DNA from 4 places in the Paenibacillus sp. EB106-06-01-XG199 genome. Region 1 is predicted to be linked to each of the others. Evidence: riboswitches for the same ligand, from Rfam matches in the RefSeq annotation. Region 1 holds a riboswitch; each other region holds the start of a gene.
The links. Region 1 has a riboswitch for cyclic di-AMP ahead of AC3WT9_RS32630 (resuscitation-promoting factor). Riboswitches for the same ligand answer to the same signal wherever they lie in the genome.
Positions count from the first base shown of each region.

Region 1 (4,210 bases):
ATGCTGATCGCATGGATTATCTGCTCCGCGATGCATACTACACGGGAGTAAACTATGGGACGATTGATATTGACAGGATTCTAAGAATGCTGCGCCCATACCATGGAAGGGTAGTGGTTAAGGAGTCAGGGATGCACGCCATCGAGGATTACTTAATGTCGCGCTATCAAATGTACTGGCAGGTATATTTCCACCCGGTCACACGCAGTTCCGAAATTATTTTGCGGCAAATTTTCCGCAGAGCCAAAGAACTGTACCAGAGCGGTTATGAATTCCGGTTCATGATTGATCCTTTAGGTGATTTGTTCCGCGGAGAGGTCACGGTGGAGCAATATCTGCTGCTAGACGAAGCTATGATCCAGACCGCCTTCATGCAGTGGACTTTGGAGAAGGATGAGTTGTTAAGCGACTTGTGCAGCCGGTTTATTCATCGTAAACTGTATAAATATGTAGAGATGGAGAACCTTGATTCCGAGACGATTGACGAAATACGTCGCAGCTTTGCCGTGGCAGGGCTAGATGCCGATTATGATCTGGAAATTGATTTTCCAACAGATTTGCCCTATGATGTGTTTCGTCCGGGACAAGGCTTTGACAGCAAGCAGATTCTGCTGCTTGACCGCCATGACAAACTGAGGGAGATCTCTGAAGTTTCAGATATCGTACGCTCCATCAGCGGAATTCACCGCGGCCGTTATCACCTGTATTTTCCACAGGATAAGCTGCAGAAAGCCCTTCCAATGCTGCCTACTTCAATCGCAGAAATCTTTGCAAAGTAATCCAAAAATACTTGGAATTCATCATAGAAATTATGACAGAAAAGGGGATGTAACATGCAATTGTTCGACACGCACACCCATCTGGATGCTCCGCAATTCGACGAGGACCGCGAAAGGGTAATCGCCAATGCGCTCGAGGCAGGAGTTACCAAAATGATTAATATTGGCTTTAACAGGGAAACAATCCCAACGACCATGAAGCTTGCTGAAACCTATGACTATATTTATGCAGCCGTCGGCTGGCATCCGCAGGATGCCATAGACATGAGGGACGGTGATCTCGAGTGGATCGCCTCACTGTGCAGTCATAAAAAAGTAGTCGCCATCGGAGAAATTGGGTTGGATTACTATTGGGACACCTCTCCCAAAGAGGTACAGCATGAAGTGTTCCGCAAACAAATCGGACTAGCCCGTGAACTGAAAATGCCGATTTGTATTCATAACCGTGATGCTCATGAAGATGTGGTGCGTATTCTCCGTGAAGAGAAGGCTGATGAAATAGGCGGAGTGATGCACTCCTTCTCCGGAAGCTGGGAAATAGCCAAAATGTGCCTGGATTTAGGCTTTCACCTGTCCTTCGGCGGCCCGATTACATTCAAGAACGCCAGAGTGCCAAAAGAGGTGCTGGCCCAGACTCCGATGGACCGGCTGCTGATTGAAACGGACTCGCCTTATTTGACACCGCACCCTTTCCGGGGCAAGCGAAATGAGAGCGCACATGTGAGATTAGTAGCAGAGGCTGCCGCGGAAATAAAAGGGATTGATTTACAGGAATTGGCGGAAATTACGTATGCGAACGCACTGGAACGATTTGGAATTGTCTGAAATCGGGAGTAAAAGCGGTGAAAAATGAAGTATAGCCGATATATTAAACTTTTTTAATTTAAAAACGGCTGAATATTACAATATTTTAATCATTTTTTTGCGTAAACGTGGTTGAATCGTCCTTTACAACATGCATCAAAACAGGATATCATCTTTTCAGTGCAGTGAGCTGTTGTTACTGTGACAGTCACTGAATCATGGATCGTCTCGCTGAGTCTCCGTATGGAGAACGGGGGAACCAATAATGCCTGCCGCATGTCCGTACATAGAGTACAACACAGAAATGCCGCAGAATTTATTTGATTTCTTCACGTGGTCTTTGGGGTGAATTTGAGGGCAACCGCCGTGAGCGGGTGACCTAAGATAGGGCGTCTCTCTTATGCCCGAACCCGACAGCTAACCCCGTAAGCGCAAGTAAGAGAGGAAACCTCGTGCATAAACATTCCCGCGTATTCTGACATCCGGAGAAGCCACGAAAGAGTCCTCTGTGAACTCTTTTTTGGGCTTTTTTTGTTTTGAATAATGCGAATGTTCCCAGCATACTGTTATATAACAGGTATCTGGAGTAATTATGCCGGGCAGGCGATCCATGAGCAGGAAACGCTAAAGCAATGCGGGCGTATCCTGTTGCAATCTCAAACCTAGTTTCGTCAGCAATCATTCAGTCACCTTGATATACAACTTGACGACGGGGCTATGTAAGGAGGATGGAGAGAGTGGGCGTATTCCAACCAGAAGTATCCCATGATTCGCAATCATCCAGCAGGTCTTTCGCATTACGGTGGAAGCAAGTGAATCCTCGCTTACTTTCGCTTGCAGGTGCGGTATCAATCGTTATCGCGCTGCTCATTCTGCTGTACGTACACGGTCAGAGCAAGAAAGAGATATTTTTAGTAATAGACGGGAAAGTACAGACGCTGGAAACGCGCGAAGCGCTGCTCAGTGATGTGCTGGCTAAGGAACAAATTTCGCTGCAGCCGCATGATGAATTATCTATTGGCCTTAGTGATGAGATACAGGACGGCGACCGTGTCGTGATCAATCGTGCACAGAAGTTTAGTCTCACTGCGGATGGAGCAACAAAAACAATGTACACCACCGAAGACACTATCGGTGACGCCATTAGCAAACTGGGTTTAAGCCTGGAGAGCAGTGACAAAATATACCCTTCGCTTGACACCACAGTATCGGCCGGCATGGAAATTAAAATTGTCCGCATCAACAAGCAAATTGTAGAGCGGAAGCATAATTTGCCATTCCAGGTCATTAAGACCTCAGATCCTTCCCTGAACAAGGGGACCGTAAAAGTGGCACAGTTAGGCGCACCAGGCGTCATGGTCCAGCATATCGAGAAGGTCTACCAAGATGGAGAACTGGTCTCTATGCGCATGATTGGCAAGGAAGTACAGACGGTTACCAAACATAAAATTGTTTATGTTGGTACGAAGCCCCTGCCAAAGCCCGTTGTAGCTGCTGTGACAACTTCCAAAAAAAGTACGGCATCCAAAACAACCAAAGTTTCCGCAAAAAGCAGTAACGTCGTGCACAAGGCAGGCGTAGATTTCCAATACAAGAAGATGATCAAAAATGTGTCGATGACAGCCTATTCTTCGGAAGAGCCAGGCATTGGGACCCGCACGGCTTCTGGCACACGCGTAACAGAAGGCCGGACAATAGCTGTGGACCCGAATGTAATTCCTATCGGCTGGTGGGTGTACATTGAGGGATTAGGGTTTCGCCGAGCAGAGGATACCGGCGGTGCCATCAAAGGCAACAAGTTAGATGTTTATTACGATTCACTGAGCCATGCCCGTAATTTCGGCCGCAAGTCCCGGACTATTTATGTGATCGGTCCAGTGAAGCCGGAGTTGAATTAACGTGGTCCGCTTTTGCAAATTAACGGTTTATAAGCTATAGTGAGGGTAGCACTGACAGAACGGGCTGCCGCTCATCACTTATACATTCTTTAGCCAAAAAGAAGGGGAGCGAATCCTCTTCTTTTTGTGTTTTACAGGAAGGAGCAACGTGTATGATTAAGGAATTAATTGTGGTGGAAGGCAAGAGTGATACGGTTGCCGTCAAGCGGGCGGTGGAGGCCGATACGATAGAGACTGGCGGTTCAGCGGTAGACCGCAAGGTTATCGCCAAGATAGCGCTGGCAATGGAACGCAGAGGCGTGATCATCCTTACGGATCCCGATCATGCCGGCGAACGCATCCGCAAGATTGTTTCCTCCAAGGTGCCAGGCTGCAAGCATGCATTCATCCCGGAGAAGGATGCCACACGCAAGGGGGATATCGGTGTTGAGAATGCATCACCGGAAGCGATCCGTCATGCGCTGCAGCATGTACATACCTCCTTTGAGGGGGCCCCTGCCCTTATTGGGCTGGAGGATCTTATGGAGGCGGGCATGCTGGTGCATTCGCGAGCGGCTGAGCGCAGGATGGCGCTTGGCAACGTGCTTGGCATCGGGTATTGTAACGGCAAACAGCTATACAAGCGGCTGGCTATGTTTGGCATCACGCGGGAAGAATTCTCCGGAGCTCTCGCACAAATTGATCAGGGAGGCATTACCTCATGAGTGGCAATAACAAGATCTCATCGCC
Region 1 covers NZ_JBYTDQ010000017.1:47,021-51,230, reverse strand. The annotation lists gene AC3WT9_RS32640 (HD domain-containing protein) at 1-779, shown strand, start outside; gene AC3WT9_RS32635 (TatD family hydrolase) at 834-1,604, shown strand; cyclic di-AMP (ydaO/yuaA leader) riboswitch at 1,803-2,030, shown strand; gene AC3WT9_RS32630 (resuscitation-promoting factor) at 2,321-3,481, shown strand; gene rnmV (ribonuclease M5) at 3,634-4,185, shown strand; gene rsmA (16S rRNA (adenine(1518)-N(6)/adenine(1519)-N(6))-dimethyltransferase RsmA) at 4,182-4,210, shown strand, end outside.

Region 2 (4,210 bases), on a different contig from region 1:
CTCCGGAGCACCTCAACGGCACTAAGCATAATATTAGAGCCAAGCAGAATAAAGTAACCAATATACAGAATAATCAATAGACTGCCAATAATCGGGCCTGCAAGTTTCATGCAAATACCGAATAGGTTAAGTCCGGGGAATTTCTTCAGCAGGACCCACAGAAGAATGATGACAAGTTGGGTAATAACCCCTGCAACTAAAACAGAAAGTCCACCTCCACCTTTGGCAGTTTCGTTAAGTTTGTTAGGAAGAGACAGAATACCAACACCGATTTGGGCTTGAATAATAAAAAGGAAGAGTTGTCCCCTTGTGATCATTTTTTCTTTTTGAGCCACCGTATCAACTCCTGTAAGTACTATGTAGATTAATGATCATTTATCCGTTTTTGGGTTGCTTGAACTCTTTCGGATGGACCAAATTGGAAAGCGTACGAAGGTATCTTTCAGGCCTTGAAATTTCAACGGACTTAATGGTCTCAGGTAGGTTTGCCCAAACGATTCTAGCTTGCACAAATGTATGAAAATGAGTGTTAACCCAAATGATATCCCAATATATCCGAATAATGAGGCAGCAATCATCAATGGAAACCGCATAAACCGGATAGCAGAGCTCATTTCGTTGGAAGGGATAAGAAAAGATGCAATGGCAGTCAACGCTACAACAATAATCATCGAATAAGAAACCAATCCCGCCTTAACAATTGCATCCCCGATAACCAACCCCCCAACAATCCCAATAGTTTGACCTACACGACTGGGCAGACGTAGTCCTGCTTCCCGTAGCAGTTCGAATATAAGTTCAAGCAGCATCGCTTCAATCAGCGGAGGGAAAGGGACCCGGGTCAATAAACCTTGAATCGAAAAGAACAATTGCAAGGGAAGGACATTGGAGTGGAAAGAAACGGTGGCAATGTAGAGCGCTGGCAACTGAAATGCTGTTACAAAGCCGATCAGACGGATAAACCGGACAAAAGAAGCGATCATCCATCGATTGTTATAGTCATCCGGTGTCTGATAAAAGCTGAAAAAGCTCGCCGGCAAAATCAGAGCTGTAGGGTCCCCATCCAGCAGTATAGCCACATATCCATCCAGCAAATAAGCTGAGGTATGGTCCGGACGCTCCGTATTGATTAGTTGTGGAAATATGGAGAAGGAGTTATCCTCCGTTAATTCCTGAATAAAGCCAGTGGAGATTATCCAATCGAGCGAAATTTTCTTTATCCTTGATTCTACAATTTTTATCAATTCTGGGTTGGCCATATTCTCCATATAGACTAAGCCTACCTGCTTGGGGGCGAATTTCCCAAGTGTGAAGTAGCGGACAATAAGGTTTGGGGAGGCAATTTGTTTCCGAATCAGGTATAAGTTAACCTTCATCTGTTCAATAAAACCGTTGTGAGGTCCCCGAATAACCCCTTCATTCTCAGGTTCGCTAATGCTTCGTTCATATTTGGCAGGAGTGAAGAGGACATAAAATTCAGACATTCCTTCTAAAAAATAAAGACAGCTTCCTTCAAGAAGTCCCTGAATGCCTTGGTTTAGTTCTGTTTCCAAACTGAAACTAAGTGTTGTGAAAAGCTCAGAAAGGTCTTTGTCCTGATTACGGCTAAAAGGAACAATCACGTTCCGTTCAATCAATTCCGTGTCAGTGAGGGACTCCAGATAAAAGACCAACCCTTCCCTTCCCTGAAAGGATAAGCTTCTTTTTTTGAGGTCACTTGTATAGAATAGTGCTGCTTCGATATAATCGGAGTTTTGATCTACAGAAGGAGATGAGGTCTGAGTTTGGTTAGTCATTATAAGGCGCTCAACTTTCGATTAGTTTTGCGGTTAACGTTCCCGAATGATTTGCAGAATATTCCTGACGGGAACTTTAATGTGCGATATAGAAGAATATTGGGGATGATGTTGAGCCAGCAGACGTTTCTGTTTTGTTTTCCTAGGGACATGAAGTGGAGCAAAAATGAGCAAATCATCGATCGCTTAAGAGTAATACCATAGAATGCGCATTCATTCGCGAAGTGGTGGCATTTTGGGCTTCTTTTGCCATCCGCAACGTTTTACATTAAATGGTCACAGGCGTAAGATTCAAATCAACAACCGAATGTAATATAACTGTTCTCAAATGGCTGAATTCCGATAATGGGAACGGGGGAACCAATGGTGAATGTGGCTTTTGCTCAGATAGCTGCCGCTCACTTGGGGTGAATCCTTGCTGCGTGCTGAAAAGCCGCTTCTTACAAGGTAGGGCAATCTCGCTGCCCGAATCCGTCAGCTAACCCCGTAAGCCTCGAAGAGAGAGGATGAGCGCCATGATCGATTAACCGACCACGGAGAGCCCTGACGCTTCTGTGGTCTTTTTGCTGCGCATGCAGAAAGGGAAAACGATCTATATGAGAGTTTAGAAATCTTATAACAACGAAATTCAGAGTGATTAGGCACTATCTAAAATCCTTTAAAGGGGGGGATTGGTATCGTTACTGTATTTATCGTGTGCTTCTGGGTTGGATTGCTGCTTCTCCTTAGCGGCGGATTTCATGGGCATGGCCTGGCCGGTCATCTGCATGTGGGAGGTGGCGATGCTGGTGGTCCGGGCTTTGTGCCCATACTCCCTCTAATGGTATTTGTCACGGTCTGGGGCGGCAGTGGTTATGTGCTTACCCGGTTCAGCGGAATGAATATACTTGCAGTGGTGCTGATCTGCACCGGGGTTGCCTTGCTGCTGGGCTGTCTGATATATGCGGTGCTGGCCCGGGTGATGACTCGGTATGACAGTAGCATGAATAAAATGGATTATGAGCAGGCGGGACAACTCGGGTACATCAGCATTTCTGCAGGGGATGGAGCAGTGGGAGAGATGAAATATGTGCTGCATGGAACGATGCGTTCCATTGGAGTACGGGCAGAAACCGGCCAGCAGCTCGCCAAGGGTGACAGGGTGATTATTTTGAAGGTGGATAAAGGATTAGCGGTAGTCACCCTCTTCGAGAGGGAAAACGAACAATTATAACTAACGGGGAGTGTCGAACCAAATGGTTATTCTTTATTTAATCTCGGCAATTGTTGTTGTTATCCTGCTGGCTTTGTTCAGTATCGTGAACGCTTATAAAAAGGTTCCGCCCAATCAGGCGATGATTGTATTCGGCCTCGGCGGAAAAAGAGTGGTTCAGGGCGGCGGGACGTTCGTCATTCCCGGCTTCCAGAACAATAAGACCATCTCTATGATGCTGATGAGCTTCGATGTCATCCCAGCGCAGGCAATGTTCTCCCGGCAGGGCATCAAGCTCAACCTGGAGGCGGTAGCCCAGATTAAGATTAAAAGCGATCCTACCGCTATACTTACTGCCAGTGAGCAGTTTATCGACAGGCCGGAAGAGGACCGTGAGACGATTATCCTGCATTCGGTGGAAGGCCATTTGCGCGGCTTGATCGGACAATTAACGGTAGAATCCATTCTAAAGACACCTGACGAAATCAACAGCAAGATGCGGGAGACCTGCTCGGAAGACCTCGACAAGATGGGGCTTGAGGTAGTCAGCTTCACCATTAAGAAAATTACTGACGACAAAGGGTATATCGACAATATGGGGGTTCCGGAAATTGAGCGCATCCGCCGCGATGCCAGCATCGCCAAGGCGGAAGCAGAACGCGACATTCAGATCAAACAAGCCGAGGCGGAGAAGGAATCCGCCATTGCCAAAGCCAATGCACATCAGGCTACCATTGAAGCTGGAACCGCAGCCCGCGCCAAGGAATCTCTGTTCGAGAAGGATTTGAACATTAAGCAGGCAGACTTTAAACTGGAAACTGAAGTAAAAAAAGCACAGGCGGATCTTGCGTACGAATTGCAGCAGAACAAAATTAAGCAGTCGCTGGTTACCGAACAGGTCAAGATTACGCAGATGGAAGCGGAGGCCAATAGGACCGTCCGGGAAATCGAAGTTGAGCTGAGACAGAAGGAGCTGGAGGCCACGGTGATCAAGCCTGCTGAGGCGGAGAACCAGGCTACGATCATGAGAGCGGAAGCGGCTAAGCAGCGGAAAATTCTTGAGGCTGAAGCAGAGGCGGCCACAATGACCAAACGGGGGCTGGCAACAGCGGAAGCAGAACTGGCGAAGGGAAAAGCCAACGCGGAAATTGTTCAGCTGGCCGGAGCAGCGGAAGCGGGGGCACTGGAGAAGAAAGCTGAAGCGTACAAACAGTTCACGCAA
Region 2 covers NZ_JBYTDQ010000001.1:892,791-897,000, reverse strand. The annotation lists gene AC3WT9_RS04220 (GerAB/ArcD/ProY family transporter) at 1-335, opposite strand, end outside; gene AC3WT9_RS04215 (spore germination protein) at 372-1,796, opposite strand; cyclic di-AMP (ydaO/yuaA leader) riboswitch at 2,117-2,304, shown strand; gene AC3WT9_RS04210 (NfeD family membrane protein) at 2,467-3,009, shown strand; gene AC3WT9_RS04205 (flotillin family protein) at 3,032-4,210, shown strand, end outside.
Region 2: linked by a shared signal. The riboswitch ahead of AC3WT9_RS04210 (NfeD family membrane protein) and the one ahead of AC3WT9_RS32630 (resuscitation-promoting factor) in region 1 are both predicted to bind cyclic di-AMP.

Region 3 (4,210 bases), on a different contig from region 1:
GTGGCATCATCGGCTCTATGAATAATACCGGCATTATTGATAATCATATCAACATGAGCGGTACTGCCCGAAATACTACGTGCCGCTTGCTTGACACTCTCACGGTCGCCGATATCCAGCGGGATCAGAGTTAATCGGTCCGGGTACTGCTTTTTCAGTGCGTCCAGCGATTCCGACTCCTTCATATACTGACCGGCAAATACGGAATATTTGTTCTCTAGAAGCCAGCTTGCCAGAAAAAAACCTAAACCACGGTCAGCACCGGTAACAAAAGCAACCCTTTTCATGATTATGGACACACCCTTTACGATTCTTCAGGATACACGCGGCATCTCTCTCACATTAGCATGGCAGTCACGTTTTTTCAACGTCCTTCATGGGACTGTAATTCCGCTGAAAGGGGTGCTCTAACTTCCTTTTTGATTTAATTTTGAACTATGTTACAATCGTAGTTACAAGTACTTATAGGAAGGTGAGATACCGATGTCTATCCAACAACTTCATACTCTGGAAGAACTGCAGCAATATGTTGCGCAACCAGGTAAAAAACTGCTTTTCAAGCATAGCACTACCTGCCCGATCAGCGCCAAGGCCAACGAGGAATTCACAGCCTATGCGCAAGGCTCCGAGACTCCAGCTGCCATTGTCCATGTGATTGAAGACCGTCCGTTGTCCAATCAGATTGCCGAAGATTTCGGGATCAAACATGAATCTCCGCAGATCTTCCTCCTGGAAGACGGCGAAGTCCGCTGGAACACCTCCCATTGGAAAATCACCCGGGACGCCATCAAGGCAGCTGTGAGCCAATGAGCCAGCCGGTAATTGTCTATTCCACCACAGGGTGCAGCGACTGCAATCAAGTGAAGCAGTGGCTGACCGAGCAAGACGTTAGCTTCGAGGTGCGTGATGTTATGACAAGTACAGTGTATCAGGAAGAAGTCGAGAAGCTGGGCTTCATGGGTGTGCCTGTTACCGTGTACGAAGGCCGCGCAGTCAAGGGCTTCAATGTTTCCGAGCTTAAGGAGCTTATTGGAGCAACCGCTGAATAATTTATAGCATGAAGCATATGAATACTTATATTTTGAAAAAGGCATCCCCTTGGACCTCTGTCCAGGGGATGCCTTTTATTTGCCCTTTTATTTGGCCTTATCCTGGATTCGTTGAGACATCCGCCAGAAAAGAGACATTTCCGCTGTGGGAATAGATGACGGAATCCGCTCCAAGCCCTTTATAGACCAGTCTGGGATTCATCGAAGTCGTAATTACGTATATTGGCTTTGTCGTCCAGGTCCGGCACATCTGGATATACCGGCAGCATAAGGTCACACTGCTCTCGAACAGAAATACTCTGCCTACCGGAAAAGAGGGGCGGAACCATGTATTCTGATGATGTGTATCCACCACGAGATTGACCTCGATTCCCAGCTCCTCCAGACGCCGCTTCTCCGCCGCATTGTTGGCGATTCCTGCGATCTTATAGCCTCTAAACTTTAAGATTTTGATAAAATGCTCCCCCGCTTTAGTCGGAGCGTTAATGAGTACATATTCTTCCGAATTCGCCATATCTTCCTCTCCTCCGGCTTAGGACTTCCATTCATTTGCCATACGAACACAGCAAAAAACCACAAAGGAATTCCCTCTGTGGTCCAATTAACGGTCACATTGTGCTCATCCTCTCTAATACGCTTACGAGGTTAGCTGTCGGATTCGGGCAGTGAGAGTCGCCCTACCTGTATCCATGCGAGCATTCTCTCGCACTTTCACAGGATTCACCCCATAACCGGCTCCGACTCTCACATCGGCTGCCGATTGTTGGTTCCCCCGCTTTCCATAACGGAAATTAAGCGGACTGCGTATTCGATTGTGTAGTAAACAGAAGTAATCATACTCTGGCGATCACGACCTTGTAAACCGCCAAACCTGCCAAAATAATGCATTTAGTAAACCCAAACCAGATCAGGTAGCGCTTACTTAAGCCTCAATCTCATCATTCCTCTTATTTACTCGGCTTATCAGCGATTTGCGAAAAAGCATTCAGCATTGTGATTATATTCACCCGATGTTGAGCAAATTGCCTTTTATGCTCTGATCACCCTAAATCAAAAGCAGTCGTATGAACGAGATAAAAAGCCGAAAACCGTTGATAAACACCCTTTTAGCACATCCTACCGTTTCCTTTGCCAGAATTCCCTGAAATTCGGCTCAGAAGAATGTTTTTTCCTTTTTACAAAGCTCATGCGAAAAGAGTATGATTCGGTTTGAATCCAATGCACGAAATGCGATATAAACGCTGAATTCCCGCAATGCGGGAAACGGGGGAACCATCAGGCCCGCAGGGGCCTTACCTGGAAGATAAGAATCTTTCTTGGGGTGAATCCGAAGGAGACTGTGGTCTCATTAGGTAGGGCGACTCTCACCGTCCGAATCCGACAGCTAACCCCGTAAGCGACTAGAGAGAACCTTGATCCGCCACGTTTTTGCGCCAGGTGTATTTAAGCCTGTACCAAAACCGCAGCAGAGGTCCTCCTCTGCTGCGGTTTTTTGTGCTGAGGCTGCAGCTTATAAATGGGTAGGAGGGAAAACGAAATGAACCAGCGCAGGCTGTTACGTATAGAAGTGTTTGTATTCGATGCCCCCTGGCCATTCCATCAGGCCACGGAGTCGTCCGGCAAATGCCGGTATGGTGTGCTGAAGCTTACGTGCAAGGCTGGGTGCAGCTGGGGAGCGGGGATACTGTCTGCGGAAGGCGATCATTTTGACGTCATTAAATGGAGCAGCTTCCTGAGAAGTATACGCAATCACAGGCTGGAAGAAGCCATAGAAATTGTACAGCAGCTAGGTGCGCAGTGGGAGCCAGATCAGCAAGAAATCGTGCAAACGGCCCTGCTGGATTTAAAAGCCAAGCTGCAAGGCAAGGTCGTCACGTCACATCTGCAAATGGTCCCCTATTCCCGTACAGCCGGGGCCGGCGGTACGCCCCCCTTCAGACGGATGTACTATAAACCTTCAAGTTCCCTGCTGCATAAATGCAGCTGGCAGGAACCGGACATAGCCGAGCTAATGGACAGATCCATCGCTTATTTCTCCATCTTATAATTTCTTATTCAGGAAGGAACGTGAAGACATGCCAGACCCATTATCCCCGGAATGGACAGCTGCCAGCGAGTTTGCGGAATATGTCCAAAAGAACACCGGAAATATTTATGCACTCACCAGTCTGCTGCTGGGAGAGGGTGCCGTTGCGGAAAAGACTGCGATGAAGACCTTCACTGAGCTTTACACCCGGTACCTTCATGATGATTTCATACCGCAGCCTTTCTCGCTGGTTGCCTACCGGGAGTGCATTCAGCAGTGCTCCCGGGCTGCGGAGGAGTGCAGCCTCTTTGTTTCCAATGGATTAGCCTGGGAGGATCAGATTGTCCAGGTGTTATGGTACGGCATGCTGCTGCCCCTGCCTGCAATCAGCACCATTCTTGAGCAAAGCGTGCCGGTGCTGAAAACCCGGCTGAGACATGTGCGCGAGCAAATGTGCCGGTTAGAAACATTGCGGCCTGAAGCAAATTTATTTGTTGTATAGCTGCTCACATAGATTAAAGAAGCACTGTGGGCCCCTCTCTTATCTCCGCTGATGTAATGGGCAACTTGTCGAAGCGCATGAAAAAGCCGCAGCATAATGCCGCGGCCTTTTCTATTTATACTCAGCTCTTGCCCTTGCCGCCTTTGGCGAATCTCCAGGCCGCTGTACAGCAGCCCAGCAAGCCCACTCCGAGCATTAACGTCTGCAGCACACCCAGCAGGGTAGAGCCCTCCGGCTTAAGCATGCTGCTGAGCAGAATCAGCAGAATTGAAGCTGCGAGTATCGCGGGGATTTGATTGTTTTTTTTCAAGATTACCACTCCTTATTCAATAACATACACCATAAGCCTTCACTGATCCAGTTTGGCTCTGAACTCCCCCGGGAGCCGCAAAAAAGCCGCGGTTTCCGAACCGCGGCTTCCTCAGTAAAACCTATGATCACTTCTTAGTGTGCGCGTTTAGAATGTCTGCCAAAAATGATTAATGACGCAATCATACCGGCAATGCCCATTCCTGTCAAAAGCCCTTGAATGAAATCAAGCAGATTCGATCCATTGGACGGCATTAACCTGGCGACCAGTACGATTAACGAAGAAACTGCAAACAGCAACCCGAATGTTTGTTCATGCTTTTT
Region 3 covers NZ_JBYTDQ010000007.1:111,403-115,612, forward strand. The annotation lists gene AC3WT9_RS23775 (SDR family NAD(P)-dependent oxidoreductase) at 1-287, opposite strand, end outside; gene ytxJ (bacillithiol system redox-active protein YtxJ) at 484-810, shown strand; gene AC3WT9_RS23785 (glutaredoxin family protein) at 807-1,049, shown strand; gene AC3WT9_RS23790 (hypothetical protein) at 1,147-1,563, opposite strand; cyclic di-AMP (ydaO/yuaA leader) riboswitch at 1,669-1,857, opposite strand; cyclic di-AMP (ydaO/yuaA leader) riboswitch at 2,279-2,462, shown strand; gene AC3WT9_RS23795 (hypothetical protein) at 2,587-3,096, shown strand; gene AC3WT9_RS23800 (hypothetical protein) at 3,125-3,577, shown strand; gene AC3WT9_RS23805 (hypothetical protein) at 3,699-3,887, opposite strand; gene AC3WT9_RS23810 (hypothetical protein) at 4,022-4,210, opposite strand, start outside.
Region 3: linked by a shared signal. The riboswitch ahead of AC3WT9_RS23795 (hypothetical protein) and the one ahead of AC3WT9_RS32630 (resuscitation-promoting factor) in region 1 are both predicted to bind cyclic di-AMP.

Region 4 (4,210 bases), on a different contig from region 1:
GTTGTTTATCATAGACCATGCAATAAAATGGCTTATTTCCGGTTGGAGTAAGGCGTTCATAAGTATCCGTGATCGTGAAGCCGCATTTTTGGTATGTTCGGATCGCCCGCTGGTTCCAGGTCAATACTTCCAAATCAATCTCCCGCCCGGGATACCGCTTTAGCGCGGCCTGAACGATGGCTTCCATGAAAATGTGGCCAAGACCGTGTCCGCAAAGCTCGGGGCGCATTCCAATACCCAGCCTGACGACACCCTCCATCGGAAACAACTGCGCAAAGCCGCAAAGGATGCCTTGCTCGTTGACCACGGAAACATACTGGTCCCTGCGGAGCTCTGGATCGCCAAATTCAATGCCAAGCGCCTCCATTTGGGACCAAGGCATCCATTCGTAAATATTATAAGGCGCTTTGTAATTCCATGCGGCGATGTCTTCAGCATGGCTGATCTCCATGGGAACCACATGGAATGTAACGGGGGAGCTAATCATAAGGCCACCGGCCTCCTTTCATAGGGAGCAACAGCACTAGCTATACCTAATTATATCCATAACTGGCCTGATTCGACTCAGAAATTTCCTGAAAGGCGGAAACTTGACAAAGTGGGAAAAATATTTTATGAAATGGAGGAAATTTGGGTAGATTTATGTTTTGCGGATATTGAGAGGGGTAAGTAATTTTATAGACAAAAAAAACAGGCCCCCTCCAGATTTCGGCAAAAATCATGGAAGAGTGCCCGTTTTACGACAACTTATTGCACGTCATCATTGTCTTGGGAATCAGAAGTAACGGATTGGTAAGCATCTGTACTCATGATACGTTTGGCGCCAACGTAACGGTTGACGTAGTAGCTGTCACTCATCGTGCTGATGGTTACACCACGGGAGGATGAAGCATGTGCGAATTTGCCCTCACCGACATAAATGCCGACATGGGATACACCTTTACCGCTGGTATTATAAAATACAAGATCTCCCGCTCTCAGATCGTCCCGGGAAATGGCGGTACCCATTTGGTATTGGGAACCGGATTGGTGTGGCAGATTGATACCGATCTTATCAAAAACGTACATTGTAAATCCGGAGCAATCAAAGCCGTTGGTCGATACACCGCCGGATACGTATTTACTTCCGATGGTCTTGTCGATGACTTTATCCATTTTGGAATCCGCGAAAGCGCTTCCTGCTCCGATGGTAAGCATAATGGAAAAGCTTAGTACTGCTGCTGCTAACTTCTTCTTCAAAAGTGAATACCCCTTCCAAATGCCTACGAGGTTAGCTTAAGGGTTCGGTTGAAGGTCCCCTATGACCCCTCTGTGAATAGGAGGTCAATTCACCCAAAATCGGTTCCCCCGTTTCCCTAATGGTTAGGGAACTCGGCATGACTGTTGATTAGGATTAGCTTGTTAACCAATACATGACAAAACCTTTGTAAAACCCGATTGAATAATTACAAAAATGTTACTAAAAACTCACTGCGATAATTGTAACAAAGACTTCGCCAGTTGGCAATCACTTAAAACATATTAATGCATAATATTTACGCTTTTTAAGAGTTGATTTTGCTAAAAAGGTCTTATATTTACACGCTGAGTAAGCTTTAACTTAGAATTGTTGGGATTTTTAGTAAAAAGGTGTTTCACAGGCCTCAAATACGTGTAAAAGGTAGAATAAGGAAGACAAAAAGGAAAAACCCGGAAATGATTACGGCAATAATCAGTTTCCGGATTTCTATAAGTTACAATTATTTATTGGAGGATGGAATTCCTGAGGGATGTCAATCGTAAGCGATAGCTTTGTAAGCTGTTGTGCTCATTACTCGTTTGGCTCCAACGTAGCGGTTGGCCCAATAGGATTGACTCATTGAACTGATAGTTACACCACGGGATGAAGAGGATTGGGCGAATTTTCCGTTGCCGACATAAATACCGACATGGGAGACTCCATTGCCAAGGGTATTGAAGAATACCAGATCGCCTGAACGGAGGTTACTCCGTGATACGGCGGTTCCAACGCTGAATTGTGCTTTGGAAGTGCGGGGCAAGGTAAGGCCAACGTTCTTAAATACATATTTGGTGAATCCAGAACAATCAAAGCCGGCAGTGCTTGTGCCCCCGGTTTTATATGTCGTTCCGAGTGTTTTTGTAATAACCGTATCCATTCTGGAGTCGGCGAAAGCGCTCCCTGCTCCAAGCGTGAACACCATCACCAGCCCTAATGCTGCTGCGGTGCATTTCTTCTTAAAATTATGACTTTTCAAAAGATGTACTCCTTCCAAGGCCTGCGAGGTTAGCTTAAGGATTCGGTAGAAGGTTCCCCTATGACCCCTCTAAAGCGAGATCAATTCACCCAAAATATGGTTCCCCCACTTCCCGGTGCCGGGAATTTGGCGTTTTATGCACCGAAACAGTGACGTGTCGACAAGGTTAAATGCTTAAAGGCACATTCATTTGCTTCAAATTAGTTTCAAAAGATTACAAAGTTGTTACTACTGGTACAGGCATCATTGTACCAGAGGATTTACAGTTTTGCAAATACCCTAAATCACGTTGTAACCAAAAGAAGAGTCCCGCCCTTTATCTGGGGCAGTGACTCTTCTATTATGCCAAGGGACTGGCGTTATTATTGTGGAAATGTTTTACTGCACCAAAGGTGATACTGCCCCGCTAGGCTCCACATTTTGAACAGCGTTGAGGGAAGCGGTGAAAATTGCCGGAACAGCAGTGCGGGCAGGCCTGGACAGAAAAGTGCGGTCACTCCAGAGAGCAGCAGCAGAAGCAGGCCGCCGGCGCCGAACAGTGCAGATATACAGGTGGAAGGGAGGATTACCCTCAGGCCAACCAGCAAGGAAGAAAACATGCCTGTTCCTCCGGTGAAGCCAAACTGCATGTACAGCAGCAGAATGCGGATCAGGTAGAAGTACAGGAGCCAGGCCAGAACATAAGGAACCAGTCTCAGCAGCAGAGTATAATCGAGAATACCGCTGAGGAGAAGCCCATACATTTTGGGGAGAAGCCAATACAGCGGTGTTGCGGCCAGAAGCCATTCCGCTAGACTGAACAGCAGTACGGGGAGTCCGTAAAGCTTCATTCCGGGAAAAAAGAACATTCCCCGCTCCCCTTTGCGCTCCTGGTGCAGCTCATGCAGCAGCCCTGCGCGGATAAAGGGGGAGCATAGCAGCCGTAGCGCTGAGAGGGCCAGCAGCAGCCAGAGCCAGCGCAGCACCCCGGGGTCTGTGCTAAGTGCAGTCTGTCCTTCGATATAATACAGCAATCTGCCTATTCCGCTGCCGCCGGCGTGTGTATCGGGATAACGGAGCAGCACCGGGATGAGGGCTGACCTGACGAATCTGTACAGGAAATAGCCCCAAAGCAGCCGATAGATAAAAAGCAGAATCAGAATATAAAATTGCTCTTTCATGCTGTACCAGCCGCGAACTATCGATCTTTTCACAATCCTTCACCTCACCAGACAAGAGTTCCGAGCAGGGTTTCAAGCAGCTTCGTTACGCTAAGCGTCCAGCGGGAGAGCGTCTTTCGCTCCAGCTCCGCCAGTCTAAAATTGTTGAGATGCTTACTCTCCAGCAGAATGGAGTGCTCCGGATCAATCTCTGCAGACAAAAGAGGCGCTTTGTAGGCTAGCTGAAAGGTGGTTTCCTTCTCTGTCCCATTCCAAAACTGCTGGACAGTATAGCCATCCAGGAAGGTGAACTTTATGGGGACGTCACCATACTGATTTCCTTTATTGCTGACCGCTACTGAGCTTTCGTAACGGGCATTATCATCGCCGCCCTCTTTTTTGGGGTCAGAGATTTTAATGTGATCAATTGAAAAATCCGGAGAACCGCCGCTGTATACATATTGGTCGAAGTAGGCTTGCCAGGATTTTTTGGTTACCTTCTCCACGATTTTCTGGAAGTCGGCGGTAGAAGGATGCCGGAAGCGGAACTTACGGGTATAGGCCGCCATTATGGCATCCATCGTCTTGGTTCCGACCTGCTGTTCGATATCCTTCAGCACCAGCTTGCCGCGGATGTACACATTTCGGGCATAGGCATCGGCAGGAGTGTATTTCCAGGTTTCCAGGTTAAGCGGCTGGGAGGATGTCACCAGGCTGGCCTGCAGGACATGATTGGATGATACCCCATACTCCTGCTCCATTAGCCTGTCTTCAGCGTAGGAAGTGAAGCTTTCGTCCAGCCAGGCCTCCTCGAAT
Region 4 covers NZ_JBYTDQ010000021.1:27,103-31,312, reverse strand. The annotation lists gene AC3WT9_RS33745 (GNAT family N-acetyltransferase) at 1-487, opposite strand, end outside; gene AC3WT9_RS33740 (C40 family peptidase) at 748-1,239, opposite strand; cyclic di-AMP (ydaO/yuaA leader) riboswitch at 1,245-1,387, opposite strand; gene AC3WT9_RS33735 (C40 family peptidase) at 1,773-2,201, opposite strand; cyclic di-AMP (ydaO/yuaA leader) riboswitch at 2,259-2,397, opposite strand; gene AC3WT9_RS33730 (hypothetical protein) at 2,618-3,448, opposite strand; gene AC3WT9_RS33725 (M1 family metallopeptidase) at 3,460-4,210, opposite strand, start outside.
Region 4: linked by a shared signal. The riboswitch ahead of AC3WT9_RS33735 (C40 family peptidase) and the one ahead of AC3WT9_RS32630 (resuscitation-promoting factor) in region 1 are both predicted to bind cyclic di-AMP.